One region of the Sporosarcina pasadenensis genome, then DNA from elsewhere that is predicted to be linked to it. Evidence: predicted binding sites of a transcription regulator. Region 1 holds the regulator's gene; the other holds the start of a gene.

The links. Region 1 encodes LexA, which represses DNA repair genes until DNA is damaged. Its sites were predicted from a motif close to CGAACATATGTTCG; they were not measured.
Region 2: AB1K89_RS09175 (YhjD family protein) is a predicted target of LexA. The motif match lies at 7,615-7,628, and genes of this name have one in related genera.

What each region holds. Positions count from the first base shown of each region.
Region 1 is NZ_JBFEGM010000001.1:379,668-395,385, reverse strand. Features, by position in the region: gene AB1K89_RS02060 (alpha/beta hydrolase) at 1-431, shown strand, start outside; gene miaA (tRNA (adenosine(37)-N6)-dimethylallyltransferase MiaA) at 428-1,378, shown strand; gene hfq (RNA chaperone Hfq) at 1,420-1,644, shown strand; gene AB1K89_RS02045 (trimeric intracellular cation channel family protein) at 1,708-2,301, opposite strand; gene AB1K89_RS02040 (methionine gamma-lyase family protein) at 2,440-3,705, shown strand; gene lexA (transcriptional repressor LexA) at 3,887-4,507, opposite strand; gene yneA (cell division suppressor protein YneA) at 4,709-5,026, shown strand; gene AB1K89_RS02025 (YneB family resolvase-like protein) at 5,026-5,688, shown strand; gene AB1K89_RS02020 (DUF896 domain-containing protein) at 6,011-6,244, shown strand; gene tkt (transketolase) at 6,349-8,358, shown strand; gene sirA (sporulation inhibitor of replication protein SirA) at 8,530-8,976, shown strand; gene AB1K89_RS02005 (YneF family protein) at 9,098-9,337, shown strand; gene AB1K89_RS02000 (hypothetical protein) at 9,583-9,921, shown strand; gene AB1K89_RS01995 (hypothetical protein) at 9,918-10,379, shown strand; gene AB1K89_RS01990 (thiamine pyrophosphate-dependent enzyme) at 10,717-11,172, opposite strand; gene AB1K89_RS01985 (thiamine pyrophosphate-binding protein) at 11,190-12,329, opposite strand; gene fosM (FosM family fosfomycin resistance protein) at 12,731-13,153, shown strand; gene AB1K89_RS01975 (hypothetical protein) at 13,241-14,110, shown strand; gene AB1K89_RS01970 (histidine phosphatase family protein) at 14,548-15,132, shown strand; gene AB1K89_RS01965 (kinase) at 15,186-15,718, shown strand, end outside.
Region 2 is NZ_JBFEGM010000005.1:188,949-204,666, reverse strand. Features, by position in the region: gene AB1K89_RS09220 (hypothetical protein) at 1-130, opposite strand, end outside; gene AB1K89_RS09215 (hypothetical protein) at 336-1,034, opposite strand; gene AB1K89_RS09210 (hypothetical protein) at 1,031-1,165, opposite strand; gene AB1K89_RS09205 (hypothetical protein) at 1,432-2,421, shown strand; gene AB1K89_RS09200 (stalk domain-containing protein) at 2,901-3,566, opposite strand; gene AB1K89_RS09195 (carbon starvation CstA family protein) at 4,185-5,630, shown strand; gene AB1K89_RS09190 (GntR family transcriptional regulator) at 5,683-6,318, opposite strand; gene AB1K89_RS09185 (hypothetical protein) at 6,357-6,758, opposite strand; gene AB1K89_RS09180 (DUF6864 domain-containing function) at 6,755-7,123, opposite strand; gene AB1K89_RS09175 (YhjD family protein) at 7,657-8,004, shown strand; gene AB1K89_RS09170 (hypothetical protein) at 8,056-8,394, opposite strand; gene AB1K89_RS09165 (hypothetical protein) at 8,391-8,765, opposite strand; gene AB1K89_RS09160 (competence protein ComK) at 8,942-9,451, opposite strand; gene AB1K89_RS09155 (sigma factor) at 9,690-10,004, shown strand; gene AB1K89_RS09150 (RNA polymerase sigma factor) at 9,970-10,182, shown strand; gene AB1K89_RS09145 (hypothetical protein) at 10,447-11,034, opposite strand; gene AB1K89_RS09140 (hypothetical protein) at 11,218-11,454, shown strand; gene AB1K89_RS09135 (threonine ammonia-lyase) at 11,510-12,469, opposite strand; gene AB1K89_RS09130 (hypothetical protein) at 13,021-13,389, shown strand; gene AB1K89_RS09125 (S1C family serine protease) at 13,422-14,297, shown strand; gene AB1K89_RS09120 (hypothetical protein) at 14,346-14,777, opposite strand; gene AB1K89_RS09115 (hypothetical protein) at 15,045-15,718, opposite strand, start outside.

The DNA of each region.
Region 1 (15,718 bases):
ATGAGCCAGATTATTTTATTAATAAATTGATGTTTGGCGGGTTCAACAAAACAGTCAGCAAACCGGAAACACCTGTCGATTGGCTATCGACAGACAAAGGAACGATAGAAAAATATATTAATGACCCATTATGCGGCTTTGTACCGACAACCCGTTTTTTCATCGACCTGTTCGACGGACTTGCAAAAATCAATGATCAAAACAACATCCGACAAATCCAAACCGGATTACCGATCCTCCTCTTATCAGGATTAGATGACCCTGTTGGCAATAAAGGAAAAGGGGTCTGGCAGGCTGCAAGGCAATTTACCGATGCTGGCATCGAGGATGTAACGGTCATGTTATACGAAGGCGGTCGACATGAAATGTTGAATGAAGTGAATCGGGAACAAGTATTTAATTTCGTAAAGGATTGGATAAAAAAAGAATGAATCAATCAGATAAAGTCATCGCAATCGTCGGACCGACTGCATCAGGCAAAACGGCACTAAGCATCGAGCTAGCCAAAAGGCTTGATGGGGAAATTATCAATGGCGATGCAATGCAAGTGTATAAAGGATTAAATATTGGCACAGCGAAAATAACAGAACAAGAAAAGGAAGGAATTCCCCACCACCTCTTCGACATCAAGGAACCGAACGAGTCGTTTTCTGTAGCGGAATACCAGTCGACTGTGCGTAACTGTATTGAAGAGATCCAAAGCCGAGGCAAACAGCCGATCATTGTCGGCGGCACGGGTTTGTATATCCAGTCGGTTCTTTTCGATTTCAGATTCACAGAAGAGGCGGGGGATGAAAAAGTCAGAGCTGAATTGGAAAAAGAACTTGAGTCGGAAGGCGGCGCGGAGCGTCTGTACAATCGACTACAAAAACTGGATCCTGAAAGTGCAGAAAAAATTCATCCGAATAACCATCGTCGTTTGATACGGGCACTTGAAATCATCGAAGTGACTGGCAAAACGAAAAATGAGCATGAACAAGGAGCAGGTGATGCGCCGTTATATGATCATTTAATCGTCGGTCTCAAACTCGACAGGGAAGTTCTTTACGAGCGAATCGATGTAAGGGTCGATCAGATGATGGAGGAAGGACTGCTGGAAGAGGCGAGAGGATTGTGGGAAAAGGGCGTCCGAAATGTCCAGTCGGTCCAGGCGATAGGATATAAGGAGCTTTATCAATATTTTGAAGGCGCCATCTCATTGGACGAAGCAGTAGAGTTAATCAAGAAAAATACTCGTCATTATGCCAAGCGCCAATTGACGTATTTTCGAAACAAAGTGAAAATCTCTTGGTTTGATGTAATTGTAGACAAAGGAAATATTGTAGATGGAATTTTATCGATTTTAAAGGGTTTTGAAGAGGCGGAATCGAATAAGTAAAAAGGCAAGAGAAATATAGAAGCAATTGGAGGCTGGGGTGTATGTCACAAGGTAACATGCAAGAAACATTTTTGAACTCATTACGGAAAAATAACACGTTCGTCACTGTATTCCTATTGAATGGTTTTCAGTTGAAAGGTCTTATCAAATCATATGATAATTACACTGTTCTCTTGGAATCGGACGGCAAGCAGCAATTGATCTACAAGCATGCAATTTCGACGTATGTGCCTGCAAAACCTGTAGTGTTAAAGGATGAGGAATAAAAAATATGTCCCAATAGAAAAAGGAACAGGCTCGCCCTGCTCCTTTTTCTATTGGGTATATTATCAATCACTGCGAGGCAACTCCCAGTGATAATGATAGGATAAGATTCGCAGAGCTGCGACGATAACGAGCAGTGCGTATAGCGCCCAATCATAGTCGTAGAGACCGACTCCTACAAAGAAACCTGCACCTGCCGCCCAAATTGCATAAATATCCTTTTTGAAAATGAGGGGGCGTCTGCCAGCGAGTAGATCTCGGATCACTCCACCGCCTGCACCTGTCAATACAGCGGCAACCATCACTGCGTAAAGCGACATATTCATATTCACTGCAAGCATCGCTCCTTGAATGGCAAACGCCGCGAGTCCTATGGCGTCAAAGTACGTGCCCCAACGATTCCAATGGCTGATGATCGCTTTGGAAAAAAAGAAAATGAATGTTATTAATACCGAAGCAACGATGAAAAGGAAATCTTGGCTCCATAAAACGGATGAAGGCAATCCAAGGAGAACATTTCGTAAAGCACCTCCGCCGAACGCCGTCACCATCCCTAATATATATACTCCAAAAATATCATATTTCTCTTCTTGTGCAACTAACGCTCCGGAAATGGCGAAAGCCGCCGTACCGATAAAACTGAAAACTTCCCAAGCCATGATGTTCCTCCTTACTCCAAACACTTCATATAGTATATCAAAATAGAGGCTCTGCCAATACCGATCGTTTTCGATTGACCAATTCCATTAGACTGATAAGATATACTAGTGACTATTTGTAGGAATGAGGAAATTGGAATGATGATACATGAATTTACTTCCGATATCGAAATGAAAGCGGAAGAAACTGAACAAAAACTGGCCCCTTACTTTAGAAAAATTGAAAAGACGGCCTTTTACAATCAACGGAAAGTGCTGGCGGCATTCCGAAAAAACATGGTGAGCGATTTTCATCTGACCGGCTCTACGGGTTACGGATATGATGATAGCGGCAGGGATGTGCTCGAACAAGTATATGCAGACACATTCGGCGCAGAAGCCTGTCTCGTTCGTAACCAGATCATCTCGGGGACACATGCGATCTCAACGAGCTTGTTCGGCGTACTCCGGCCAGGGGATGAACTCCTTTATATAACGGGTAAACCATACGATACACTAGATTCGATCGTGTCCGGTAACGGTGAAGATACCGGATCGCTTACTGATTGGGGAATCACATACAAACACGTCGACCTGAAGGAAGACGGCGAAGTCGATTTTGATGAAGTGAAGAAGAATATCCATAGTAAGACGAAAATGATCGGCATTCAACGTTCAAAAGGGTATTCGGACCGTCCTTCTTTTCTTATTGAAGAAATCGGGGAAATGGTCTGCTTTGTTAAATCGATTAACCCGGACCTTATCGTATTTGTCGATAATTGCTACGGTGAATTCGTGGAGACGAAAGAGCCGATTGAAGTAGGTGCCGATTTGATGGCTGGCTCACTCATAAAAAATCCAGGTGGGGGTCTTGCTAGAACAGGTGGGTATATTGCGGGACGTGCAGACCTTGTGCAAAAATGTGCTTACCGTATGACATCACCTGGAATCGGTGCGGAAGCGGGCGCATCTCTTGATACGTTGTTGGAAATGTACCAAGGTTTCTTCATTGCGCCGCACGTCGTCAGTCAATCTGTCAAAGGTGCTCTCTTTACAGCAGGATTCCTAGAAAGCTTCGGACTCGATACTACTCCACATTATTCAACTGAAAGGACTGATTTGATACAGTCCGTAAACTTTGAAAATGCTGAGCAGATGATCGCTTTCTGTAGGACAATTCAGGAGAACTCGCCGGTAAATGCGCATTATGCACCAGAACCGTCGTATATGCCTGGCTATACTGATGATGTCATCATGGCTGCCGGAACATTTATTCAAGGCTCAAGTATCGAGCTTACCGCAGACGGCCCGATCCGTCCGCCTTACACTGCCTACGTACAAGGTGGATTGACATATGAACACGTTAAGGCTGCTGTCATGTCGTCCATGGATAAGCTGCTGAAAAATGAGATGATGAGTAATTGACATGAAAAGAGGATGATCCAGTCGAAGCGAATCGACTCGGTCATCCTCTTTTTTCATATACCGTCTAGACTCCGGGTGGCAACCGTTCGGGTCATAAGTCGGCTCCGCTACACGGCAAAAACCGCCGTTTCGCAGATCCTCCTTATGCCTGTCACGGTTAACCGCCACCCTCTGCTTTTGTTTAATGAATTTGGCGGTAAACGCCGACAACTTTCCCAAGAATGGAAACTGAATTGACGATGATCGGCTCCATTGATTCATTTTCCGGTTGCAAGCGGAAGTAATCCTTTTCTTTGAAGAAGCGTTTAACCGTCGCTTCATCCTCTTCCGTCATGGCGACAACAATTTCACCATTGTGTGCAGTATGTTGCTGCTTGACGACGACATAATCCCCATTTAGAATTCCAGCTTCTATCATACTATCTCCGACAATTTCAAGCATGAACAGCTTATCGTCGGACGTACCGTACGTATCCGGCAAAGGGAAGTATTCCTCGATGTTTTCAATTGCGGTAATCGGCAACCCCGCGGTCACCTTTCCGACAAGCGGAACGTGGACTACGCCAGATTTCAGCGCTGTCAGACCTTCAGGATCCAATACCTCGATCGCTCTCGGTTTTGTCGGGTCCCTACGGATATATCCTTTGCTTTCCAATCTAGCCAAATGCCCATGCACGGTTGAGCTTGAAGCTAGTCCGACAGCTTCGCCGATTTCACGCACGGAAGGCGGATATCCTTTCAGCTTCACTTCATCTTTGATAAACGATAGGATATCCTGCTGTCTCTTTGAGATTTTCTTCATAATTCCACCCTCCAAATAATAGAATCAATGATTAACAATTGTGCGAACGCATGTCCGCAGCCGCAATCGTTTCTTAAGGAGAGTATAACAGGTGTTCGGACAATTGGCAAACAAAGGTTCGAAAGTTTTGTTGACTTCTAAAAAAACGTGTCCTATAATGGGAACATGCATTCCGAACAAACATTCTTGGAGGGGTTTTTTATGACTTTCATTCAAAAATACGGATTTATTCTATTAATTGTTTTCCTTTGCACAGCTTTTACAATCGTAGGTGTCATGAGAGAAGCTAAATCAGCTTCAAATTCATTTGTCGAAGTGACAATAGCAGAAGGGGATACTCTTTGGGGATTGGCGCAAGACTATTCCAACAATGATCATCCAAAGAAATGGATTGCGAGAGTAATGGAACTAAATGACATGCAGTCTACTACAATAAAATCAGGAGAAAGATTAATATTGCCGAAAGTTGACCCAGTCTTCCCCGACTCGATGATGACCGAATTGGCGGGAGAAGAATGATGACAGGTAAATTGAAGACATGCGTCCTTTATTGCCGTGTCAGCACAGAAAAGGATTCACAGGAAGCTTCATTATCTAGGCAAGAAGAGGAACTGAAGAAACTTGCAGATGAGCTGGGACTGAAGATCGTACATATATTCAAGGAAAAACATAGCGGCTACGATATGGATCGCGAAGGATTGCTTGACTTATTGGACTTCATCCGCGACGAAAAGATTGACGCTGTACTCATACAAGACGAAACAAGACTGGGCAGGGGGAACGCGAGGGTCGCCATCCTGCATTTGCTCGCCAAGACAAACACCGTCGTCATTACAAACCATGATAATGGCGCATTACAATTGAATGAAATGGACACGATGCTGCTGGAAATATTGGCGATTGTCGAAGAGTATCAACGTAAATTGCACAACGCCAAAATCCGGAGAGGCATGAAACGTGCAGTCCGCGACGGGTACAGACCAGAACGGAATTTGAAAAACAAAGGAAATGTAGAAGGACGCGAACGTATCGAAGTTCCAATCAGTGAAATTGTATCACTGCGTCAAAAGGGACTTACTTTCGAAGAAATCGCAAGTGTACTGAGAGGACTTGGCCATAACGTAAGCAAAGCAACGGTCCACAGAAGATATAAAGAATATGAACTAGAGCAGGAAGGCTGATTGGTTGCACTTCCTGCTCTTTTTGTATACCTTCAAAGTATAGTTTTAATAAGTTCCACTTCTATTGTTTATTGGTTTGTTATTAAGGATCACTTAGGATTGAAACGAAAGGTGGCGACTCCAGCGAAAGCCGTAACGAAGAACGGCTTTTGCGAGTAAAAGCGCAGCGTTACGAGCAGAGTGAAGAAGGCTGCCTTAATTTCTGCAAAATGCGCAGAAATTAAGGCAAATCGAACCCTTCGCTGTTCGATTGGAAAGCGTCCACCTGAAGTGGAAATCCTGTTAACAATTGAATGTTGGACAACACAACTGGAGGAATACCATGTTATCACAAGATAAAATTAAACGAATCAACGAACTATCGAAAAAGTCGAAAACAATCGGCCTATCAATCGAAGAAGCAAAAGAACAAACTCAACTGCGCAAAGAATACTTGGAAACATTCCGCTCATCCATGCGTGACACAATCGAAAACGTCAAAGTGATCGATCCTCAAGGCAACGACGTCACACCTGACAAAGTGAAAGATGCACGGAATAAGAAGTTCCTGAACTGAACATCCGAACATAGGATGGATTGTATTTCATCTATATATTGACTACACTATAGAGGTAATAACAATTGCAACTATAAGATAAAGCATGGGAAAGGATGTTCTGAATGACCGAAAAGATTGACCAATTAGCAATAAACACGATTAGGACGTTATCCATCGATGCAATCGAAAAGGCAAATTCCGGCCACCCGGGATTGCCAATGGGAGCTGCTCCGATGGCTTACACCCTATGGACGAAACATATGCATCATAATCCTTCGAATCCTGAATGGTTCAACCGCGACCGCTTTGTCCTATCGGCAGGTCACGGTTCCATGCTGTTATACAGCCTGCTTCACTTAAGCGGCTACGGTTTACCGATGGAGGAATTGAAAAACTTCAGACAATGGGGATCGAAAACGCCAGGACATCCTGAATACGGCCATACTGTCGGTGTTGAAGCGACAACGGGACCACTCGGACAAGGAATTGGAATGGCAGTAGGAATGGCGATGGCTGAAAAGCATTTGGCGGCTACTTATAACCGTCCAGGTTTCGACATTGTAGACCATTACACGTACGCGCTCTGCGGCGACGGTGACCTCATGGAAGGTGTAGCAGCAGAGGCGATTTCCCTTGCAGGACATCTGCAATTGGATAAATTAATTGTCCTCTACGATAGTAACGACATTTCCTTGGATGGAGATTTGGATATGTCATTTACGGAAAACATCCGTAAGCGTTTCGAATCATATGGCTGGAACTATATCCGTGTGGAAGATGGCAATAATATCGAACTGGTTTCAAAAGCAATTGAAGAGGCGAAAGGCAATTCAGGCGGCCCGACAATGATTGAAGTGAAGACGGTCATCGGGTATGGCTCGCCAAATAAATCCGGTAAGGCAGACGTCCACGGTGCACCTCTTGGCGAAGACGAAATGAAGCTTACGAAAGAATACTACAAGTGGACGTACGAAGAGGATTTCTGTGTTCCCGAAGGCGTCTATGAGACATTCAAAGAGGCAACCGATGAATTGGGCGTCAAGAAAGAACAACAGTGGAACGAGCTGTTTGCACAATATGAAAGCGAACATGCTGAATTAGCAAATCAATTGAAGGCTGCCATCAAAGGTGAAATGCCTGAAGGACTTCAAGAAGCGCTTCCTACGTATGAAGTTGGTTCATCACATGCAACCCGCTCAGCTTCAGGAGACGCGATCAATGCCATTGCAAACGTATTGCCTTCATTCTTTGGTGGAAGCGCAGACCTTGCAGGGTCAAACAAGACGACGATCAAAGGTGCGGGAGACTTCCTACCGGGAGATTATACAGGCCGTAACATTTGGTTCGGTGTCCGTGAATTTGCGATGGGTACTGCTTTGAACGGTATGGCGCTTCACGGTGGGGTACATGTGTTCGGTGGAACGTTCTTCGTATTTAGCGATTACGTTAGACCGGCAATCAGATTGTCCGCTCTCATGGGCATGCCTGTCACATACGTATTTACACATGACAGCATCGCAGTAGGTGAAGATGGTCCTACACATGAACCGGTTGAACATTTATCATCATTCCGTTCAATGCCAGGATTGACAGTCATCCGCCCGGCTGATGGCAATGAAACTTCGGCTGCATGGAATATTGCGGTCTCATCGAAGAACAGACCGACATTACTCGTCTTATCCCGTCAGAATCTAGAAGTGTTGCCGAAATCCGGTGAACTTGCAATGGATGGCGTGAAACGCGGTGCTTATACGATTTCGCCTGCCGAAAAAGATGTGGCTGACGGAATTTTGATTGCTACAGGTTCAGAAGTGAACTTGGCTGTCGCAGCACAATCAAAACTACGTGAAGAAGGAATCGATGTTGCTGTCGTATCCATGCCTTCATGGGATTTGTTCGAGCAGCAGGATGAGCAATATAAAGAAAGCGTACTGCCGAAAGCAGTGAAAAAACGCCTATCCATCGAAATGGGAGCGTCCCTAGGATGGCATAAATATGTAGGTGACGAAGGTGAAGTCATGGCAATTGACACGTTTGGAGCAAGTGCTCCAGGGGAAAAGGTCATTGCGGAGTATGGTTTCACTGAAGAGAATGTAGTTCGTGAAATGAAAACGATCCTCGGTCGTAACTAATTTTTGCCGCTTCGGAATGTCATGTGACTTATATTTCCGAAGCGGCATTTTTCAACAAATCACTAACTCACTATTAGAAAGGTTTCGACAACATTAGTGCCTTTCTTTACCGTGTTTTGACAAACTTTTTACTTCTGTTGCGATAGACTATGTAAAAAGGAGGTGACGGTCATGAGAACTTATGATATTTATAAAGTGAAGAAAAGATACCAATCATTTATACTAGGCAGAGAAGGTCTTCTCTATGATTTGCTAAAGGATCATGCTCAGGAAGAACCTTTACAGGAAGTTAAGTATTTATGCGATGAAATCGAAGAATCTGCGATTGACCAAGCAATCCTTAGCAATTTGGGAAAGAGTTTTACGACGGTCGAAAGTGATGATGGAGAATATAAATTGTCCCACCCGATGAAAGGGTCGATCCATATTTCGCTGACGCCGTATTCTCTTCAAGCGTATTGCGATGGCTCGCGGATGCTCGACCTAGACTTGTTCGTCGCGTTATCCGGGGCGGATGATCGTTTTTTTGCCGTAATGGACGAGCATGGCGAGTGGGGGTGGCTGAAGCCTATTAAACAGGAAACTCAACTCGGGAACAATCGGTCGTTCTTATTTTAGTATTCAATTCGACATTATATATAATTATTTACTGCCAGTCATTGCTATCCGCCGCCCCTTTGTTGTATAATCCATCATGGTAGAGTATTCTCGAATTACGGTAGTGAAGGAGGTATAGCGGATGGTAAGCACGATTTGGGTAATCCTCATTGCCGTCGTCGCGTTAATCGCTGGTGTGGCCCTCGGATTTTTCATTGCACGTCAATATATGATGAAATATTTGAAGGAAAACCCGCCAATCAATGAACAAATGTTACGTATGATGATGATGCAAATGGGACAAAAACCTTCACAAAAGAAGATTAATCAAATGATGGCACAAATGAACAAAGTAAGTGACAATGCAGGTAAGAAAAAATAAGTTAGCTTATTTTCGTTCTATAAAGATTAGTTTCATTTAATTTTTGTACAAGCTATCTAAACCTCGATGTAATCGACAAAACCACTTTTTACTGATCAAATCAGGAAAGTGGTTTTTTATGTTGGAGAAAAGAAAGAGGCATCGTTGATTTTATAGGTATTTTATACTGTTTTTAAAATTGTTTTATTTGCAGTATCCCTTTTGACCCCACCCATCTATATAGAGGGCAAAAGGGGGAATTGTAAATGACACACTACTTGAGCGAATACTCGCGTTTCGAAACAATTGCTGAAATGGACGCAGCAGCTGAACAGCATGTAAGACGTCATTGGGATGAAATGACAAAATCCGATCGACAAGTACTCGACATCATCCGTCGTTACTCTGTAAAATATGGTGCAGCTCATTTGAAACACGGAACGATCGAAGACGCAATCGCGAAGTCCAATGTCACGGTAAGACGTGCAATCCGCAAACTCGTCAATTTAGGCATCATCGAGAAAGTCTATTACATCCGACCGGTCATGAGCGGGCTCGCGCCAACATTTATATCATTTTACCTTTTGAAGACCAGGGGAAAATGAACGACCGGAACGATGACGATAAACCGCATGAGGACGTGGAAAACAAGCAACTTCCAGCAAACGAAGCTCTTCTTTCTAAATCTATTTTAAAATCTAAAGATCTTAACTACACGTCTCCTATGGAACCGTCAAAGTTATCCACAAGTCTATTCAGTCGAATGAAAGACTTGCTATCCTCGACAATTAGAGACACAAAACTAGCCCGTGAATTCTACGGAATACATAGAGCCATATCAGGACGCATGTTGAAGTACGAAATCTATAAAGACGATCGCCATGTATTCGAGGATCTTGCGTATCGTGCATTAATGATTACTGTTATGGCAACAAAGAAGAAGAAAGTCCATAATTTGCCGGGGTATTACAAGGGAGTGCTGGACAAGTTGGTCGATGAAACGTACTTCAAGGACATTTTTATGCTGTTTGATAAGCCGGTGGAAGGGTTTTATTGTCCTTGAGCAGGGGTGGTTGTGATACGATCAGGAATCGTTTCGTTGCGAATGATTTTAGTGTGATGCGAATCAATTTGATTTCGTTGCAGCTCGGTTTCCTTGTATTGCAGTCGTTTCGTTGTGTTACGGAATGAATTCATTTCGTTGCGGCATCATTACATTGTCATTGTGATGTGAGTCGATAAATTCATCTCGTAAATGATTGATCAATTAATTTTAAATCCTGACTATCTGCCATTTACATAGAGTATGAAACAGTATTATCCACTCAAAAAAACACCTTTGTATAACAATGGCACATTCGATGTGTCCATTAATTAAACAAAGGTTATTGCGACAACCATTAGTTGGTTTCCGGGAAGAATGCTTGGGATGTCTGGATGTCCACGAGTGTGGGTGCTTTTGTTTTTAGGGCGGATTCTAGAACGGATTCAAGCTCCTGATCAGTTGCGACATGGAATCCGTTCCATCCGCATGCTTCGGCGATTTTGATGAAATCAGGGTTTGTGAGATCAACTCCCACTTCTTTTTTGTCCATGACCTTGATTTTGTCCCTTTCCATTTGAAGTGAGCCGTTATTTAATACAATGACGGTAATGTCGAGTCCATAGCGAGTCGCGGTCGTCAAATCGGCTAGCGTCATTTGCAGGCCGCCATCCCCGACAATCGCTACCACTTGTTTTTCCGGTTGTTCAAGCTTTGCCGCCATTGCTGCAGGAAGACCGAACCCCATCGTTCGCCAGTATCCGGAGAAAACTATTCTTTGCTGTTTTTGCCTAAAATTGCGATTCAACCACACTGTACCATCGCCTGTATCTACGCAAAGAACCGAATCTGCATCGACTGTTCTGTCAAGGGCACGCATAATACGGGAAGGATGCACGGGAGACCCCGCAGTATTGCCTTCCTGCTCATTTGCTCAGCCCATTTCTGTTTAGCTTCCCGGCAACGGTCAACCCAGTCTTCAGCTCGAGAAAATCCTTGCAGACTCTCCCTTAAAAGCGGAAGAACTTCTTCTGTTGATCCGGTAATGCCGAGCTTCACGGGGATGCTTTTTTCAATTTTATCGAAATGGGTGTCTATCTGGATAATTTGTGCGTCAGATGGGACATACCCTTCCGGCCACCATGCCGTGCCTGCAAGAAGGACAACATCAGCATCTTTCAAGACATCGGCGGCATGCGGATTGCCGCCTTCGCCAATGCCTTGCAGCAGGTGAGGGGAAGATTCATCCAACAAACCTTTTCCGCCTAAACTAGTTAAGATGCCAGCCCCCCATAATTCAGCAAGTTTCTCCACCTCTTCTGACGCAGCGGCTGCTCCGGAGCCTGCGAGAATCATCGGGCGCTTTGCTGTTTTCATTATGGATGTTGCCTGGCTCAAGCTGTCCGTTGTGAAATTAGAAAAGCCCTCAATCTGTTCTGGCAAAGCTCGCGGCACTACAGAAGTGTGTTCCATGAAAAGGTCCTTTGGGATGGACAAATGAGTGACAACACGCTGACCGAGTGATTTGCGCACTGCTCTATGGAGAAGTTCGACTGTTGCATCCTGATTGGCAAGAGTAGCGGAAAACGATGCGAATGGTTTCATCAGCTCTTGTTGATCTACATATTGCGGAAATTCTGTTCCGATTTTATCCGTCGGTGCTTGGCAAGTGAGTGCGAGAACAGGAGCTTTGTCTGCATATGCGTCTCCCAACCCGTTAAGCAAGTTGGCTGCCCCAGGACCCATCGTTGCCGTACATACTGCAAGCCGGCCTGTCAGCTTCGCTTCTGCAGAAGCCATGAAAGCAGCGGTAGATTCATGTTTAACTGCGATGAATTGAATTTGATCTTGTTTTGCAAGTGCGTCAATGAGACCGATAATCGCATCACCAACTACTCCGTAAATCCGTTTTACACCGAATAACGATAATTGATCGAGTACCAATTCTGCAACTGTCCGTTCACTTTCCATGTCATAAAACCTCCTCGATAGATCTTATCCGTCCTGCTAGCCATGTAGCAGGAAAGTCCACTCTTATAGGTCTTCCTCTAAAAAGCAGTAGATAAACTTTACGGTTAATTTGTAAACAGAGCATACAGACAATTAGGCTGCTGCTCTTTCATGTGAGTAATTCTAATGGATACAGTAGTAAGTTATCGGGCCATGTATTCGAGGATCTTGCGTATCGAGCATTGATGATTACCGTTATGGTAAGTCCGTAATTTGCCGGGGTATTTCAAGGGAGTGCTGGACAAGTTGGTCGATGAAACGTACTTCAAGGACATTTTCATGCTGTTTGATAAGCCGGTGGAAGGGTTTTATTGTCTTTAAGGCGTATTAAATTAAGAGTGTTCATGAAAGAGGTGATGCTATTGACTATAAAAGGACTCAATCATTTTTTGTTTTCCGTTTCAGATTTGGAAAGATCTATAGAATTCTATAAAAATGTATTTGATGCAAAATTATTGGTTAAAGGAAGAAGCACTGCTTATTTTGATTTAAATGGCATGTGGATCGCACTTAATCAGGAGAAAAACATACCTCGTAACGAAATAAGTCAGTCATATACACATATAGCATTTTCAATCGAAGAATCTGTATTTGAAAGAGTTCATACCATATTGGAGAAATTGGGGGTAAACATCTTAACTTCCCGCCCAAGAGATGAAAAAGATAAGAAGTCAATTTATTTTACTGACCTCGATGGACATAAATTCGAATTTCATACTGGTACACTGAAGGACAGGCTAGATTATTATAAGCAAGAAAAATCACATATGGAGTTTTATTTTTAAAAACGATTGTAGCTAGGATGAATCCTTTCTCGAAACATATAATGATACCGGGTACGTATATTTCGGAAGGAGTGCATAGTAATAAAAGTGTATCAGAAAATCCTAATTGCTGTTTTGTTTGTCACTTCAGTTGCTTTCCTTGTTATTATGTTAAATCAAAATAAGAATCACGCTTCTCAAAAAGATGAAATTGATAGCTTATTAAACCAAAAAGAATCATTCACAGCAGAAATAGACGATCTACAAAAGAGAAATAAAGAACTAAGTAAACAACTCGAAACGAACAATAATAGAGCTTCATCTCTGGAAATCTCGTATGTACAACCTGAGTTTTTAAAAGTGGAGTGGGATAACGTGATTCTTGAGGCTAATGAAGAGAAAGTGGTTATAGAATCTAAGCCAATCATTGAGGCATTTCAAGGTCGATTTATCGGTATTACCCAAACAGAGAATCCTTACCCAGCGGGATTTCCAATAGGTTTTACCTTTCACATCTTTTCAGGCGATCAGAAATACACCTTTTATTCCTTAGAAAATGACTTCTTTATGAATACTGAAATGGACACATTCTACCGTAGTGAAAAAGGTTTTACCCAGCTAGCAAAGGCTCATTTATCTAACCTGATTGAAGAACTTGAAGAAAATTTGTTTAGTAAGTTGTATCACAGTGGAATGATTGTAGGGGAAAAGCAATTTCCTTTTCCTGTATTGGAGAGTTTTCGAATAAAAGGGATTGCAGCATCTTTTATTACGATCGAAAAGAAAGAAATAAAAGCCCCTTCAATTGTAGATGAATATGTCGAGAAATTTACTTTTTATTATTTTGGAGATAAGTATTATATGACTTTGTATGATAAATACATTCATATAAGTAATGAGCAATCAACAGTAGATTCGTGGTATGCGGCACCTCAAGAAGATATCTATAGCATCCTTTCCGTTTTAAGTGCCGGATAAAAACAATGATAGTCACTCTTATTACTATATACTTCCCAATCCACGTTTCCATAAAACAGAGCATACAGTGAATATGGCTGTTGCTCTATTTTTGCGTAGTTTTATTGGAACCTGTAGTGACACAATATCATTGAGTATACTCCATTGCACGTATCGCCACTACGAATGGTTTTAAAGTAAGGAAAACGGTGACTTAGATGATTTTTCGGCAATACCGAGCAGTCCTTATAAGAATTTTATAATGAAAGCATATAACTATATTTAAATGAATTGTCAGATTGTGGCGGTGATATTCATGGTACTATAGACTTGAGAGAATATAGAGCGATTTAACCTACGTAAAAAGCGCTTTTTAACCAAAAGGTGTAAGTCAGAATAATAAAGACATCCTGAGCGGAATGGTAGTAGGGGATTAAGCATAAAGGGAGATATGTAGATTGACTACGATAGGGCTAATTAGACATGGGGTTACGGAGTGGAATGATCTTGGAAAAGCACAAGGCATATCAGACATTCCGTTAAACAAATTGGGTAGAAAGCAGGCGAAAAAGATTGGCGATAGGCTTCTAGATGAAGGCCAATGGGATGTGATGATTTCCAGTGACTTATCAAGAGCTATAGAAACCGCACAAATCATCGGGGGTAAAATAAACTTATCCATTAGACATTATGAAAAACGAATCAGGGAGATAGATTGTGGCGAAATTGAAGGTACTACAGAGGAGACCCGACAGGAAAAGTGGGGTAGCAATTGGCGAGAAATTGACCTCGGGATGGAGAGTTTTGAATCGGCAGGAAAAAGAGGAATAGAATTCCTGGAAGAAATAGTTCATACATATACCGGCAAGCGAATATTAGTAGTAAGTCACGGGGCATTGATCGGTTTGACCTTACAACAATTACTCCCTACAATGTTCGAATCAACATATATAGACAATACCTCATTAACGCTTTTGCATAATACAAATAGAGAATGGGATTGTACGCTTTACAACTGTATAAAACATTTAATATGGGCTTGATGACTGAATTGCATCTGCTCGAGACCGAAATAGAATGAAATTGGGGAGCGTAAATGTCTATTAAAGAGATAGTAGAAAAGATCATCTTTCAATTCTCAATACGTCCCAATAAAGCTTGTCCATTATTAATTGGAATAGATGGTTTAGGTGGCTCTGGAAAAACTACATTCGTAAAAGAAATCGAACAAGAATTACTTTATCAAAACTGCCAAGCTGTCACTTTTCATCTAGATGATCACATTGTTGAAAGGAAAAAACGATACGAAACAGGATACGAAGAGTGGTATGAGTATTATTACTTACAGTGGGATGTTGATAACTTGACGGCCAATTTATTTGAACCGCTGCAAAGAGGTTGCAACAATATTTTTCTAGCTTTTTATGATAAATTGACCGATTCAACTGTAACCAAACAAACTACAGTAACATCCGACAGTATTGTTCTCATTGAAGGGATATTTTCACAAAGACACGAATGGAAAAGCTTTTATGATATTGTCTTTTTTTTAGACTGCCCTCGTGAACTAAGGCACAAGAGAGTATTAAATCGTGATTTGTATATCGGAGATTATGAAGAAAGGCTTGA
Region 2 (15,718 bases), on a different contig from region 1:
TACCTTTCCCTAACAATTGGACAAGTGAGTTGTAAGAAATGAACAGTTGGCCAGGCTGTATCGTCAACAATCTCCCATAGTACTCCCACTGCTTTTCTTCTTTACTTGCCATGAGTAGCAATGTCACCAAGATCACTCGCTCCTCAATTGTTGCCTCTTGCCAAACCACCTCATTTTCATTTTACTATTTCTGAGGCCACAGGAGGAGGGCCATGTGGGGAATCGCCTATTAATGATTTAGTGGGAAGTTAGGTATCGGGGTTCAGTTGTCTATTATGGCATTACGTGTAACCAGGTTCCAAACCGACTTTGAGTCGTGTAGGAACCTGGCACTTTTATTTCTTATGAAAGTTACTTTTATAAGTTTCGTGTTCAATCCCACTTAACTTTACATTTGCTTCGCTTAAATGGCGATTTGTAGTAGATAGCTCTGATCTTGCTTTGGATAGCATGTCGGTAGTTCTCTGCTGCTCCTGTCTAAATTGATTAATTTCATCCCTCATTTGTTGTGCCTGTAATTCATTTTCATATAGATTGATACATTCCGGTAGGTTAGATGCACGATAATTTGATAAATAAGAACTGAATTTCTCTAAAGCTGGTCTTGTTACATAATCTTCTGGTACAACAGTCGTTTGGAAAACTTTTTCAGCAATGCTGCCAAGTTCAACATCCAACGACCGTAGTTTTTCGTAATTCTCTTCTAAATACTTCTCTCGTTTTATTTTAAAATTGCTCTCTAACTTTTTATTCACAAATACAAATACAAACCAAGTCATTGCTACTCCGAGAGGTATCCCTAAGAGAAGGGCTAGAAACCCATCAATAATACCTACAATCTTGGCTCCGAGAATTATTAATGGAAAAAATGAAATAATGGCAACAACTGCAGAAATTTTCTCGTAAATGTCTGGGATGCTTTTATAGTACGATCTAATACTTGAGTCAACAGCCATAAACTTATTTAACAACCCTAATGTTTGATTTACATTTTCTAATAATTCTTCACGCGATAGGTTCAATACGTCTTTCATATGCATTCCCTCCAATCATGGCTTTGCAACAAAGGAAGCGTCAGTCCTGTTGTTGTAGAAGTACCAAGAACCTTCGTAGTTGCAAGTACAGTGTTAAACATGTCTTGATAAGAACCACTTAATTTCTTCACGAATTTTCCCTCCTGTAAAATAAGTTGACACACCTACGAATCAATTTTCGATATTACTATGTTATTAGACACACAATCCTCATATGCATCTATATCTCTACGAAATGAACCTAATAGATGGGGACTTGTACTATCATTCCCGTGCACAGGTATAAATGCATATCGTTTGTTGTTGCTGAATAAGTTAGTGGGGGTATCTGGAGCGTTGTTGAAATGTGAAGACACTTATCACAGGTACCGCGACATTAAACCTTAGGAGAATCAAAATGAAAAGACGATTTGTTATCATAATGTTTTTTTTGATATTACTAACGGGCTGCGGGCAAAATACCTTTGTTGAAATTAAAGAAAACGCAGGTAATACGAAAGTGGAAACGATAAATGAAGATAAGGGGCTAAGCCAACAGGACGATGATAGTGAACAAGCTGTCACCGACAATTCCATAGATGGTTTTCAACCGAAAACTGTCGGTACGACTGTAAATCCAGACAACCAAAGTAACCACCAGCAAGAAGAACCTTCTGAGTGGAGCGGGTTTTGGCAAATAGAAAATGAGCATATTTATGGAAACCTGGCAATCTACAATGAAACTGCTGAAGGTTTTTATTTTGACATCTTTGTATCCTCGGAGCATGTCGGAGAACTGCAAAATGTGTACGCTTTGATAAACGGGAATGTGGCGAAATCAACCAAAGATGAGTATGGGTGTGAAATTACTCTAACGAAAAGTGAAGGGGCAATTATTGCTGAAGAAAGCCCCGATTGCTTAGCATGGCACGGAGCGGGAATCAATTTCGAACATAAATTTATATTTACGGATGCTTTAATCCAATTCGCGGTTAATGAAGAGTTTTTGGATATCGTGAAGCAAGGTTATTTGGTGAAAGGAACTTATCCTATAGGAACAAAACTTAAGAAAATTATTGATGAAACAGGTGGATATAGTGATGCTGTGAATCTACAAGGCGCCGAATTTCACTTTTTCGGTAATCAGATTGCCTATGCAACAGATACATTTGTGGAAGAAGATGAAGCGGATGTAATCGCAATACGGGTATACAGATTCGCACAAAATTATACACCTGAAGAGTTGATCTCCTATTTCGGTAAGCCCTTATATCAAGGTGAACATGCATCTGAGGGGTATGGGATTGTTATGGGGTTTTCAATCGGAAATGATTTAGAGCTTGGTTTCCAATATGGGATGAACAGCGATAGGCTTGAATCTGTAGATTTGACCTCTAAACCTTATTGAACGCCAAGGCGCGAGCGAGCTGCATATGGAGAGCACCCTGGAAGACTTTCAGGGTGCATTATTATGGCCAGATGAAATAAATAAAAAACAGTCGTGAGAATGGATGGTTGTTTTGTCAGTAAGAAACGAAAATAAGGCAGTTTCTAATGCTTGAGGATTCCTTCCAAACAATTGTGACAGAATTGAACGATGAGGAAATCCAGAAACGTATAGTATTTATCACCTCGTTAAGGAGGAGAGGGAATTACGGCTAACGTTGTACCAATCGAGATACCTTTTGTTCAATGATCCTATAATATTTCCCAATGAAACATGAAGCGATGAGTGCATGAGTAACTGTATATGATTCCTCACGACACATTGCGCTTGTAGTACAAAGCACCCTGAATTAATTATCTAACCTTCAGCCACATAAGGTAAGCTTTCCAGCGTGGTAGATGTTTCTATAGTGGTGTCATTGATAGGTCTACTTTTAGCTATCAATCCAACGAAATAAAAATATCCCCTTGAACAACCTCATTTTTTCCATCAGTCCAAGTACCCTTGTATTTATTTTCGATGCCATTGTAAGTTAATGTATACGAGGGACCAAGGAGTGCATTTCCTTTTTTAATGTAATCGGCTTCTCTAAAGATTAGCTTATTATCGGAAACCTTCCCAACTATTTTATGCACTGCTTTTAGACTAGTCCATGTTAGTTCTCCCTCAAGCTCACCAGTTCTTGGATTGATGGACGTTATTTTAAATTCAAACGGCCACGTACGACTAGGATTCGATTGCTTCCCGGCATACGCAGTGCCATAATACGTTTCATGTGTATTCAAATCTGTGCTAATCTTATGAGGAAGAACTATGTCAGCAGACATCTTTTTTTCATTATAGTTAACAGTTGCTCCTAAAGATTCAGCAACTGCTTGTAAAGGTGCATAGGTTGTATTATTGGCATACCACGTCTCTAGTTTAATCTCCTTGCCGTTTACTGTCATGCCGATACGGTTTTTATGAACAGTTTCATTTTCGACAGTAGCTATATTTCCCCGAGGTGTCTTATAGCTTTCAATAACGCTTCCGGCGTATACGCCGATACTCCCTGATAAAAGGCAAGCCCCCACTGTACCTACTAGTATCTTTCTAGAAATTCCCATAGTTAAAATAACCCCTTTCCTTTGTACTACTATGATTATGATACTCTTCAAATGAATAGTATCTTTATTCAATTTAAATTCGAGGGAATTATAGTGATAGCAGTGAAAAATGGTGGAAATATTAATGAAAAACAACCTCACAATAGCGTATTTACCACCGTTAACTCAAATAACTAAAAGAGCCTCTCGACGTTGGCTCTTTCCTTCTATTTCAATTTAATTAACTTTCCATCCACAACTTCAAGCACCGGCATCTCGAATGCATTTCGTATGTAAATGTTTAATTTCTAAGAAAAGTGGTCGCAACGCAATGAAATTGTATTGCAACACAACAAAAGTCAGTCGCAACACACTAAAACTTGATTGCAACACAATATATGCCGGTCACAACGCAACGAAAACAGTTTGCAACGCAACATTATCCGAACGCAAAAAAAAGGTGTCTCCCCATCGCGATTATAAGAAACCGAAATAGCATTATTTATGAGTATAGTACATTTTATTTAATAAATAGAAGTTTGCATAAATTTGTCGAAAAACATTGAAAAAAGTTATTGATTGTTGTTTCTATTCGTTATATCATTGTATTTAAAATTCAGAAAAAGGGAGGGGTCAGCGATGATTACCTTTATAGTATCCATTTTGTTGTTGATTGCTGGTTATATCGTTTACGGGAAGGTGGTTGAACGAATTTTTGGCATCGATGACCAGAATCCAACACCTGCCTATACAAGCAACGATGGTCTTGATTATATGCCGATGAGTTGGTGGAAAGCGAGTTTGATTCAGCTTCTGAATATCGCTGGGACCGGCCCGATATTTGGTGCAATCATGGGGGCGCTTTATGGTCCGGTAGCATTTATATGGATTGTGATCGGTAGTATTTTTGCTGGGGCGGTACATGATTACTTTTCGGGTATGTTGTCGCTTAGACATAATGGAGCTCAATTTCCAACACTTGTCGGAAAATACTTAGGCGGTAAAATGAAATTCCTTATAACGATCGTTTCGATTGTTTTAATGGTTTTGGTGGCAGCTGCATTTACGTCAGCACCTGCCCAGCTGCTTACGGAAATAACACCTATTAACTTTACGACTTGGTTAGTTGTTATTTTTATATATTTTATACTTGCGGCGGTTCTACCGATTAATAAGATCATCGGAAGAGTGTATCCTATTTTTGGAGCTATCTTAATTTTCATGGCTGTATCGATCGGTATTGGATTGTTCTTTTTTGATCATTCAATCCCCAATTTAACATTCAGTAATTTACACCCTGGAGAAATGCCGATATGGCCATTGTTAATGGTAACGATATCTTGCGGGGCGATTTCTGGATTTCACAGTACACAAAGTCCAATTTTAGCTCGGACATTAAAAAAGGAAAGTGAAGGTAGGAAAGTTTTCTATGGAGCGATGATTGGTGAAGGGATTATTGCTATGATCTGGGCGGCCGCAGGGATGACCTTTTTTGGCAGTACGGGCGCATTGCAAACAGCACTGGCAGCGGGAGGTCCAGCTGGAATCGTGAATGAAATCAGTCTATCAACGCTAGGTGCATTTGGCGGGTTCATTGCCATTTTAGGTATTGTTATTCTACCAATTACGACCGGTGATACAGCATTACGTTCCTCCAGAATGATGCTTGCTGAATTATTGACTGAAGTGACGAAGAAAGACTTTAATGGGAAAGGGAAATTAGCTTTCCTTATCATACCAGTAGCAGGCATAACGCTATATCTAACAACCATTGATTATAGCTTCCTCTGGCGCTATGTTGGCGGATCGAATCAAATCGTTGCTGCGGTAATGTTATGGACGGCAGCTATGTACCTCGTGGAAAACAACAAGTTCCATTGGATCTGTAGTATTCCGGCATTATTCATGACAGCGGTGGTAAGTACGTATTTCTTCTATGCACCAGAAGGCTTTAACTTGGACTATGGTATTTCTCTGGCGTTAGGAGCGGTTATTTGGTTAGCTGTACTCGCTTGGTTTGTTAGGCAGCTTATTAAACATAGAACAGCCGGCAACTATAGAGATTTAGATCTTAAAGTGGGATAGAATTAATCAACAACAAAACCAGATTCCAAAATCTAAGGAATCTGGTTTTTTGTCAATTCTTCTTCAGTCTTTCCTGAATATACGCATATCCATTCGTGACATGGTTGCGCATTGCTTCTTTGGCCTTCTCTTTATCCTGTTCTTTTATCGCTTGGACGATTGCAAGATGTTCTTGGTAGATTTCTTGCCTACGTTTGTCGCTATAGGCGGATATGTTTCGGTTGTTGTAGATGACATCACTTAATTGACCGAGCATATTTGCGAGAGTGTTGTTTTTTGGATACTCTACGATCGTGTTATGGATTTCTGAGTTGATTTCGACAAATTCGGAGGAACTGGTCGTTGCTTTGTTCGAATCTGCCACTAATGAATGAAGCTTCTTAATACCGACTTCATCAATATGGTCGATGGCGAGTCCAATTGCCAACACTTCCAGCGCTTCTCGGCAAATATACGCTTCGGCAAGTTCTTGTTCTGAGAACTCCTGGACGATGGCACCTTTCCATGGAATTATTTTGACCAATCCCTCTGATGATAAACGCCTGAATGCTTCCCTGACAGGGGTTGTGCTGACGCCCATCTGTTCACTCACTTTTGCTTCGGTGAGACGTGTTCCAGGCGTGAGGTCGCCTTCGACAATTGCTCGTTTTATGTTTTCATAGACCATGACATTAAGGGGGGCGGTCAAATTTTCTTCAGACGAATAATAATGGAAATTTAACTATGCTACAGACTAGATTGGTTCTTCTTAAGTTCAGAAATTATTTTACTAATGTTGCCAGAATCCTTAGAATTAACGGCTTTAATAATTGCAATAACAGACCATATTCCAGTGATAGCGCTACCTAGAATAAAAAATGCTTGCCAAGTTTCAGCGGGTAATGTAAGAAATTCAGTGAATTCTGTTGCGACTAAACTTGATGAAAGTGCTAAAAAGATACCGACCGGGGTTTTCCAATCATTTCTTGCTTTGAGTGTATTTTGATGTTTAATTAAACAAAGCTCTAATTTATCTTCAGTAACAACAACTATTTGCTGACCAACATTTGTGTGTATAACTGAGGATTCTTGTACCAGTTCATGTATATTAATTCCATCCTTAGTATATTCCGGCGACAACTGTTTCATATCAGTACCTCACTAAGATAGAAAGAATATTGAACCGTTTTATCCGAGGTATCACTTAATGAGTAAATTCTATAATTTAGGTAGATATGTTTACCTTGATAATCAGCTATTTTTAACGGTCGCGTAGATCCCGTGCCGAGTGGATTATTGTAGTTATATAGTATTAATGAAAGAGTGGTATTATCAATAGTTGCTGGTTCCATGTGAGGTTCTGTTTTAGAATCGTTCTTGAACACCATAATTATCTTTAAAGGAAAATTAGTTAGTTCAAGATTAAATTCAACAGGCTGATTGTTAAATTGAATTACTACGCCTGATTCGATTAGTTGTTGTTTTTCTCCAACAGAAATAGATAACGGGTACAAGGTAACCCCTCCAATTATATTTTTACCAATATAGTTATTGATTACTATATTTGCATTATTAATTAGGAAAATGGTAATGACAAACTTTTGCTAATAATAATTATAGGTTAATACCTAAAAATTATCTATGCATCATCCTAATTTTTTCAATTTTCCCGTGTGATATGCAGTAAAATTGGGTTGTATCTATTGACGGGAAAATGAGTAGACAATAAAAAAGTTCGGATGGCGTGTTGTACCCGTAACGGTTGATTCCCCTGTAGCGTGTCTCCGATTGTACAATGCTTTAAATGTGCTACTCGGTTTTTGATGGAGTAGCAGCTGATGATGTCGAGTACTTGACAATCCGATTTCGTTAATGCGTCTCAGTTATATAGAAGCTGGTGTGGATCCTTTTGAGGATTTTTTTTTTATGTGGACTGATTTCTTGCATAGGTGTCTCCAATCGCGATTAAAAGAAAACGAAAGAACTTTTTTATTTGGTTGATTAAAGAACATACATTCGCATATACTAATCAAAAAGGGGGATTCCCATGCTCATACCATCCGATGCTTTGCCGCATTTTGAAAACGCGATTTACTTGCCTATGGTGCTCACTATCTTAGCCAAGGATCGGCAGCTTGTTGAGAAGGGGAGTTTCAAGCTGGCTTCTCCCTATATGAAGGTAATCGATCGCGCCATTGAGGCGGTTCAGAAAGACATGAAAGAGTCAGCTGACTATTTGCGGGAACGCAAGTACAAACTTCTGCGCGGGACTGTAGATGATACGTTTACGTCCTATACGTTTCTATACTGTGGCAGGGAGGAGCAAAGAAGGTATTTGAACGTCCGCCTGAAAAACCGGACTGAGGAATTGATGGAGTTGTATTTGATGAAGTGAAAAAAACGACTGCGTAGGCAGTCGTTAATTGTATTTCTATTTTTAACCCGTTCACCCCTTGATCATCTCTCCCCAATTCAAAATGGTGATGAGAAGCTGCTCACGGTTTGATTCGGCAGTCAAAAATCCATAGTCGGCAAAACGTTTCAATGCTGTCCGGATATCTTGCTCAGTAATCCCTTTCCCACATAATGAAACGAGCGAGCGGAGAGAGGTTATGAGTTGTCCGGGTTGCAGTGTCATCGGTTCTCCCTTCCAATGGGACTGCTGTTCTTCGGAATTAGCTATCAACAGCAATGTTACCAAGATCACTGTCTGCTCAGGCGTTGCCTCTGTCCAAATCGGTTCGTTCCAAAATGACTGATGTATTTCTATAAAATCTTTGTTCATTGTAATTCCTCCTCCTTACTCTCCTGATTGTTCATCTTCCACTTGTCATTGAATGGCAAAATGACGTAAATATTAGCGCCAAGGCCGCCCGTTTCCGGGATGATGTAGTGGACTTTTTCGATGATGTGCAAGTTGACGAATTTACGGATGGCGCGGCGAACGGTAACGTTTGCTTTCCCGATTGCTGCTTGAATCGTTCCGTGATTCAACTGTGCAGCGCCGTGTTCCATCGAAAAGCGGCGGATGACGTCGAGCACTTGGCGATCGGACTTCGTCAATTCATCCATGTGTAGTGATAGATGCAGTTCTACAGCTGCGTCCATTTCTTCGATTGTCGTGAAGCGAGCGTATTTTGTTAGATAATTTGTCATGTGAACTTCCTCCTTTACCCTCTATATAGATGGGAGGGGTCAGAAAGGATACTTTTTGGTGAAAATTTTTTTGAGGAAATGATTTCAGTGAACAAACGACAACCACCCGACCCACGGATGTATTTGTGGAGGGGTGGTTGTTTTAATTTTATTTACGATTGCAATTTGCTAAGTCACTACATCTGTTGCATTGGGAGATTTGGGTTCATTCCGAATAAGGGATATTCCGGTATGTATTTTCGTTTAGATTGTTGTACATGGCTGAGCAGCGCAAGTACTTTCAATTTCTGTTGCTGAACGGTGTACAGTGATACCGGGACTATGATTTCTGTTCCATCGTGGAATTTTATTTTGGTTTCCTCTTTTGCTATCGATTCCTCTTCGAAAAAGTGGCTGAAGATCCAAGTGCATTCCGGATGTTTTGAGCCCATCGTCGGAAACACGGCCACATCATCCGAGATGAGGAATGGCGGTTTCTTATGGAATTTCAGCAGTTTCTTAGCCGCCTCCTTGCGCCCTCTCTTGGAAGAGTGATGACGCAGGCATGCTTCCTCAAGAAGCTTAATCGGACTCATTTCAGAATAGTAGGTTCCATGCGTCGTAATAATCTCGGACAAGTAATCAGTGGAAAAGGCTGATCTTAACGCCAATGCCCGATAATCGAGAAGTAAACTATCATCTTTCATACTAATCCTCCTTTAATATTTAGCATTGCACCTATTTTACCATATAACTAGTAGAAAGATAACAAAAATACTTATTCTTTTTAAAATTGGTTCAACTAACCAATCGTATGGCGTATGCAAACATAAAGAATGGTGAGTCAAACGTCATAAACGCTCATTGGATGTCTGTTTTTATTCCTCCTATGATGTAGGTACCCGGGAATAAACAGAATCGTGCACGATCGGAAAGGTCAACCAAGTGTTGAATTTTGAAGACGTGTTAGCGCAATATGAACCAATGATCACTGCAAACATTCGTAAATTGAACATTTATCGTGAACATGAACATTACAGACAAACGGGGCGGGTCGCCCTTTGGCAAGCATGGCAACGGTTTGACAGGGAGAAGGGTGATTTCACGCCGTTCGCATACCGTTCCATTCGTGGGGCGATGTTGGACGAAATGAAAAAGGAGAGCCGGTTTGAGGAGCATTTCATGCCGGCGGAAGATGAAAAGCTGACGAACTTGATCGGTGGGGATGTATCCGAGGAAGAGGGCTGGACAAGCCGTTGACCAGTTGACAGGCGATGAAAAGAAGCTGCTGCAATGGTTGTTTATTGAAAGGCTCACGCAGGCGGAATGTGCGAGGAAATTAGGCATTAGCGTGTCGGGTGTGAAGAAGAGGAGGGAGCGGTTGCTGAAGAAAATGCGGGAGGTGATGGAGGAGGGGGCCGATTTAGGGAAACAGTAGGACTATTTTTGCTTGGTAATATTGTATCTTACATTTAGTACCTATAAAACAAGTGGTAAAGGGAAAGGCGATCATCCTCTCGGAATGATCGCCTTTTTTCAGATTCGAAGTAAGTAACAATCCGTTCAAACCAAAAAAAACTTAAAAGCCGCAACAGTATAAGAAGCACAAGACATACTCTAGAGTATATGGAGCAACACAAAGAACTTTTAAAAAATATTGTTTGTATACTTATGTACGTCTTGTTTCTGTTTGTTGTAGACTTTATTCTAAAGTTACACCTAGATTATCTTCTAATAGAGTAATAAGACTTTTCGCATTTTGATATGCATCATTACTCTTTAGTTTGCAACGGAAATTTTCTACAATTACTTCAATCTCATCATTGATGGGATTGAGAGATATTTTCCCGCGTTTAGGTGTAATTGAGCTTGGAGGGCCTTCCGGGCTCAATTCTTTTTCTACAATACTCAATTGTTCTCGTTCTATTACTTCAGGCAATGGTGAAAGAGAGTTTGCCTGCGTTTCTTTTCTCAGATCAAAGTCAGATGTCTTATTAAAGCCCAACTTTTCGATCATTAAATTTTCAGAACGTAGATCAATAGGATTGTCGTTAGCAGGAATAACTGCAATGGTTCTATCATCAGTATAACCGGCTATGATTCGGTTGAGCTTTAATTGACGATTATCCTCATCAATATAAATCACATGTTTCACATTTTTACGACTATGAATTCGTATCCTTGAGACATCAAGGGAAGCCACAATACTTAAGGCACTAGGACTTATGAAAAAGAATTTGTCCAGTTCTAGATAGCAAACAATTGTGTTGCCGATTTTTTCAAACTTCATTTTTTTCACCTCCAATTCCAGAGTAAATTTTACCTTAATTTCAGCGGAATTAACACCTTTATTTGCATTTTAAAAGGAATTTTATATATCGTTTCATAAATTCCATAAATTTTACCATATGCATGTATTTCTCTTATTAAACTATCATGCTATAGTGAAGGAAATAAGAGGGGATGAGCGAACATGTATTGGAACTATCGGATTTTAAAGCTGAAACGGCCGCAGAGCGGTTCTATTTATTATGAAATCAATGAAGTTCATTATGATGAGGATGGGAAACCGAAATATTGGACGGAAAGCCATAATGTACTGGTGGATGATGGATTAGAAGAATTGAAGGAAACATACGAATACATCCAGAATGCATTCAAGATGCCGGTGCTTGAAGAGGTAGATGGAAAGTTAATTGAATTGAAATAGTAGGAAAGAGCCGCTCTCTACGTACGTTGAGCGGCTCTTTTTGATTTTTGGTATTTCAAGTCACTTCATTTACTATCAATTGATGAACTTTATCTAGATCTACGTTTCCACCAGAAATAACAGTTACAATATTTTTACCTTGGATGTTCACTTTATTGAAAAGAGCAGCTGCTACCGTCGCGGCACTCGATGGTTCAATCAGCTGTTTCGTCCGTTCCATAACGAAGCTGAACGCCTGACGGATTTCGTCTTCGCTCACTAGAACAAGATCGTCTAGATATTTCATAAGGACAGGGAAGGTAAGGTCGCCTGGCTGGTTCGTTCGTAAGCCATCCGCAATGGTAGTCGTGCTATCGATTGCGGTGATTTTCTTGTTTTGCAATGATAGGTATGTATCATCGGCAAGCTCGGGTTCAACACCGATCACTTTTATTTTCGGATTCGTTTCTTTAATGGCAGTGAGGATTCCAGAGATAAGGCCACCGCCTCCGATAGGGACGATGATTGCGTTGACGTTTTCGACTTGGTCCAAAATTTCTAATCCAACCGTTCCTTGACCTGCCATAATGAATGGGTCGTCATAAGGCGGAATGAAAATGCCGTTTTGTTGATCGGCAATCGCCTGCGCTCTAGGTATTCGCTCACGGGAGGTTGTTCCGCACAATTCCACCTTGCCGTTGTAAGCTTGGATTGCGTTCACTTTGCACTTGCTAACATCTTCAGGAACGACAATCGTTGCTGATACTCCGTATTTATTCGCAACGTAGGCGACGGCTTGGCCGTGGTTGCCTGACGATGCTGCGGTCACATATTTTGCGCCGTTATCAATCGCATGGATGACTTTATTGCTTGCTCCTCGTATTTTAAATGACCCTGTCTTTTGTAGATGCTTTGATTTCAAAAATAGCTGATTTCCACATAGTTTGGAGAGTTGCTCCGATTGTAGAATCGGCGTGACGTGCGCTATTTGGCTAATTCGTTCTCTTGCCTCTGTTACATCTTGTAAAGAAATCATGTTGGCCCATCCCTTCTATGGCAATTAGTAAAAGCACGCCCTTCGGCATGCTTTCCCCCAATCTACTATTCCCTTTTTCTATCTCTTAATTCTAACATGACCGCAACGTATGCATTTGTTGGAATAGTAGCTAATCCGATGGTACCCCCACAGCTTGCACATCCATTTCCCCCATAACTTGGCCATATGAAACCCCTTTCCTTGAATGTCCAGTGTGTGAAAAGATGTATATTGTGTGAATAATGACACTTCCATTATACACCTTCTATATAGATTTACCTATATAATTCAGAAACTTTTAATTGATAGTATTCGACTGCATATTTCGACCTAAAACGACATTAGTATTGCTTGGAAATGCAAGTGAACGTGATTTATTCAAAGAAAGAAGTTTTCAAGCGGGGGTTCATTTAAGAGACTTTAGAACTGATTAATTAGACCGATATAAGGAATAAAGATGATATAAGGGAGAAGGTGTATCCATGTTTTGTTCGGGATGCGGGTTCAAAAACGCTCAGGATGCAAATTTTTGCGGGAGTTGTGGGAAGCCGATGAAGAAGAAGAGCCATACGGGATGGATGCTGCTAGTCATTTTTGTCTGTCTCTGTGTGCTTGGCGGAGTAGGATATGCATTCATTCATATCAATAAACAGGAAGCGCTGCAAACACCTATAGTTGCGGATGCGAATGTAAAAGAAGAGCCTGTCGCTCAACCGGTCCGTATTATTGAACGGGAAGTTGCGGAACGTCCTAAAAATGAGCCGATTGAAAAAGAGAAAACTGCTCTTATTGAGGAAACATTGCCGCGGGTATTTACCATTTTGACGGCGGATAGCCTCGGCTCAGGTTTTCTGTATGCCAAGGGCGGTTTTATTGTCACGAATGCTCATGTCGTATCGGGCTATACAGATGTAAATTGAAGAATTCGGTCGGCAGGGAAGCCCCCGGGAAAGTGATCGAAATCTCTGATATATATGACATTGCACTCATCAAGTCTGATGCGTATAAAGATATCAATCCGCTTAAGACAGAAGTTAATGAAACGAAAGTCGGCTCTGAAGTGATCGCTTTAGGCAGCCCAAATGGATTGGAAAACACCGCTTCTGTCGGTTATTTGACAGGCGTAGGCAGAGACATTAGGAGCAAGTTCATCTATGAAAAAGCGTATCAAGTCGATGTGCAAATCGAAAACGGCAGCAGCGGGGGGCCTTTGATTGACGCAAAGACAGGGAAAGTGATTGGCATCAATTCGCTCCTGCTGGAAAAAAACCGGCGCATTGGATTCTCTATTCCTTTGTACACAATGACGTATTTACTTGATGAATGGATAAAAAATCCGATGAATGACAGGCAGGTCGCATCCGTTTTTGGTGTGTACGATGATTATGGGACTTCAAATTCCTACAATAATGACTCCTATCATTCCGACTCTAGTCAAGACGATGTTGATGAATACGAGGGAGACGTCTACTTTTACGAAGGATGGTTGCAGGAATTTATTCTGGAATTCCGGACGGTCTATGAGGAAGCCTTGTATAACGAAAACTTTTCCCAGATCGAGCAATTTTTATTGCCAGGCAGCAGTGCATATAGAGAATTTGCGGATTACTTCGATGAGATTTCCGGTGAAGGCATGCACTTCGAATTTATTGAGAATATCGTCACAGAAGTTACCATCTATGATGACTATGCACTTGTTTCCACATACGAAACATTCAACTTCCGCAATCGAGCGGGGAACGAGAAGTATTATGTGAAAGAGAAAAACTATGAAGTGGTTATTCACACGGACGGCACTTACAGAATTCGCGATGTGAGTAATAGGTGAAATGATAGGTATCAGGTACCCGTAATTGCGCGGGTGCCTGATACTTTTTCATTTGTCCTCTTTAATGATTACGTTTGCCAATCCGTTATCTTCGAATTCCCTTTCGTATCGCTCTTCGATTTCACACAATCTGCGGAACCGGTCGTCTAGTGTGTCATACGCTATCCCTTCTTGATCAAGATCCCTTTTGGCTAGGTGAGCGGATAGTTTTTCCCAGAATACGTAGTCATCATTGTGATCAATGATTGGATGCAGCTGATTTTCGTACTCTTGCGATGGATAAAAGGCGTTTAACTCCCGGTCATAGGGGACGAGGTCATCGTAACCCATGTCTTTCGCATGCGAGCAAAGATATTGGAACAGCTCCTCATAGTCGGCAAATCGATCTTCGTGGGATCGGGCTGAATTCGCCGTCCATTCTCCTAAAAAGGCGAGATCCAACAACGTTTTGAATTGCTTTTTCGTGAAATCAATTTTCATTTGTACAGTCTCCTAGGATTGGTTTTTAGTTATTTTACCATAGGAGGCTGGTGGCTTGCTGAGCAATGAAATTCGTTCGTAAAGCAAAGAAAAGGTTTGCAACGAACAAATTCGTCTCGCAACACAATGAAATCCCACAGGCAATACAACGAAACTGGTTCGCAATGCAATGAAATTCCGTCGCAACACAATGAACGCTCCTCGCAACAAAACGAATGCGCACCGCAACGCAATCAACAAGCCTCGCAACACAATGGAGTTTAACCCTCATGACATCAGTTTCGCTTCAACAGGCACATCAAACAGCATGAACATATCTTTGAAATACGTCTCCTCCACCAACTTGTCCAACACACCTTTAAAATACCCCGGCAAATTGCGGATCACCTTCTTCTTCGTCGCCATCACAGTGATCATCAATGCACGATAGGCAAGGTCTTCGAAGACATGCTTGTCGTCTTGATAGATTTCGTATTTCAACATACGTCCAGATATGGCCCTGTGGATTCCGTAGAACTCACGGGCTAATTTCGTGTCTCCGATTGTTGTGGCTAGCAGATCTTTCATCCGGCTGAACAGACTTGTGGATAACTTTGACGATTCCGCAGGAGACGTGTAGTTAAGATCTTTAGATTTTAATAGAGATTTAGAAAGTAGAGCTTCGGTTCCGGAATTCCGCTCGTTTTCCTTGTTGTCATGCGGTTTATCGTCATCATCCCGGTCGTTCATTTTCCCCTGGTCATCGAACGGTAAAATGATGTAGATGTTGGCGCCGAGTCCGCTCATTACCGGACGGATGTAGTGGACTTTTTCGATGATCTGGAGCTTGACGAGTTTACGAATTGCGCGTCTAACAGTTACGTTTGATTTCCCCGTGGCTTCCTCAATCGTTCCGTGTTTCAAATGAGCAGCCCCGTATTTCACCGAATAGCGTCGGATGA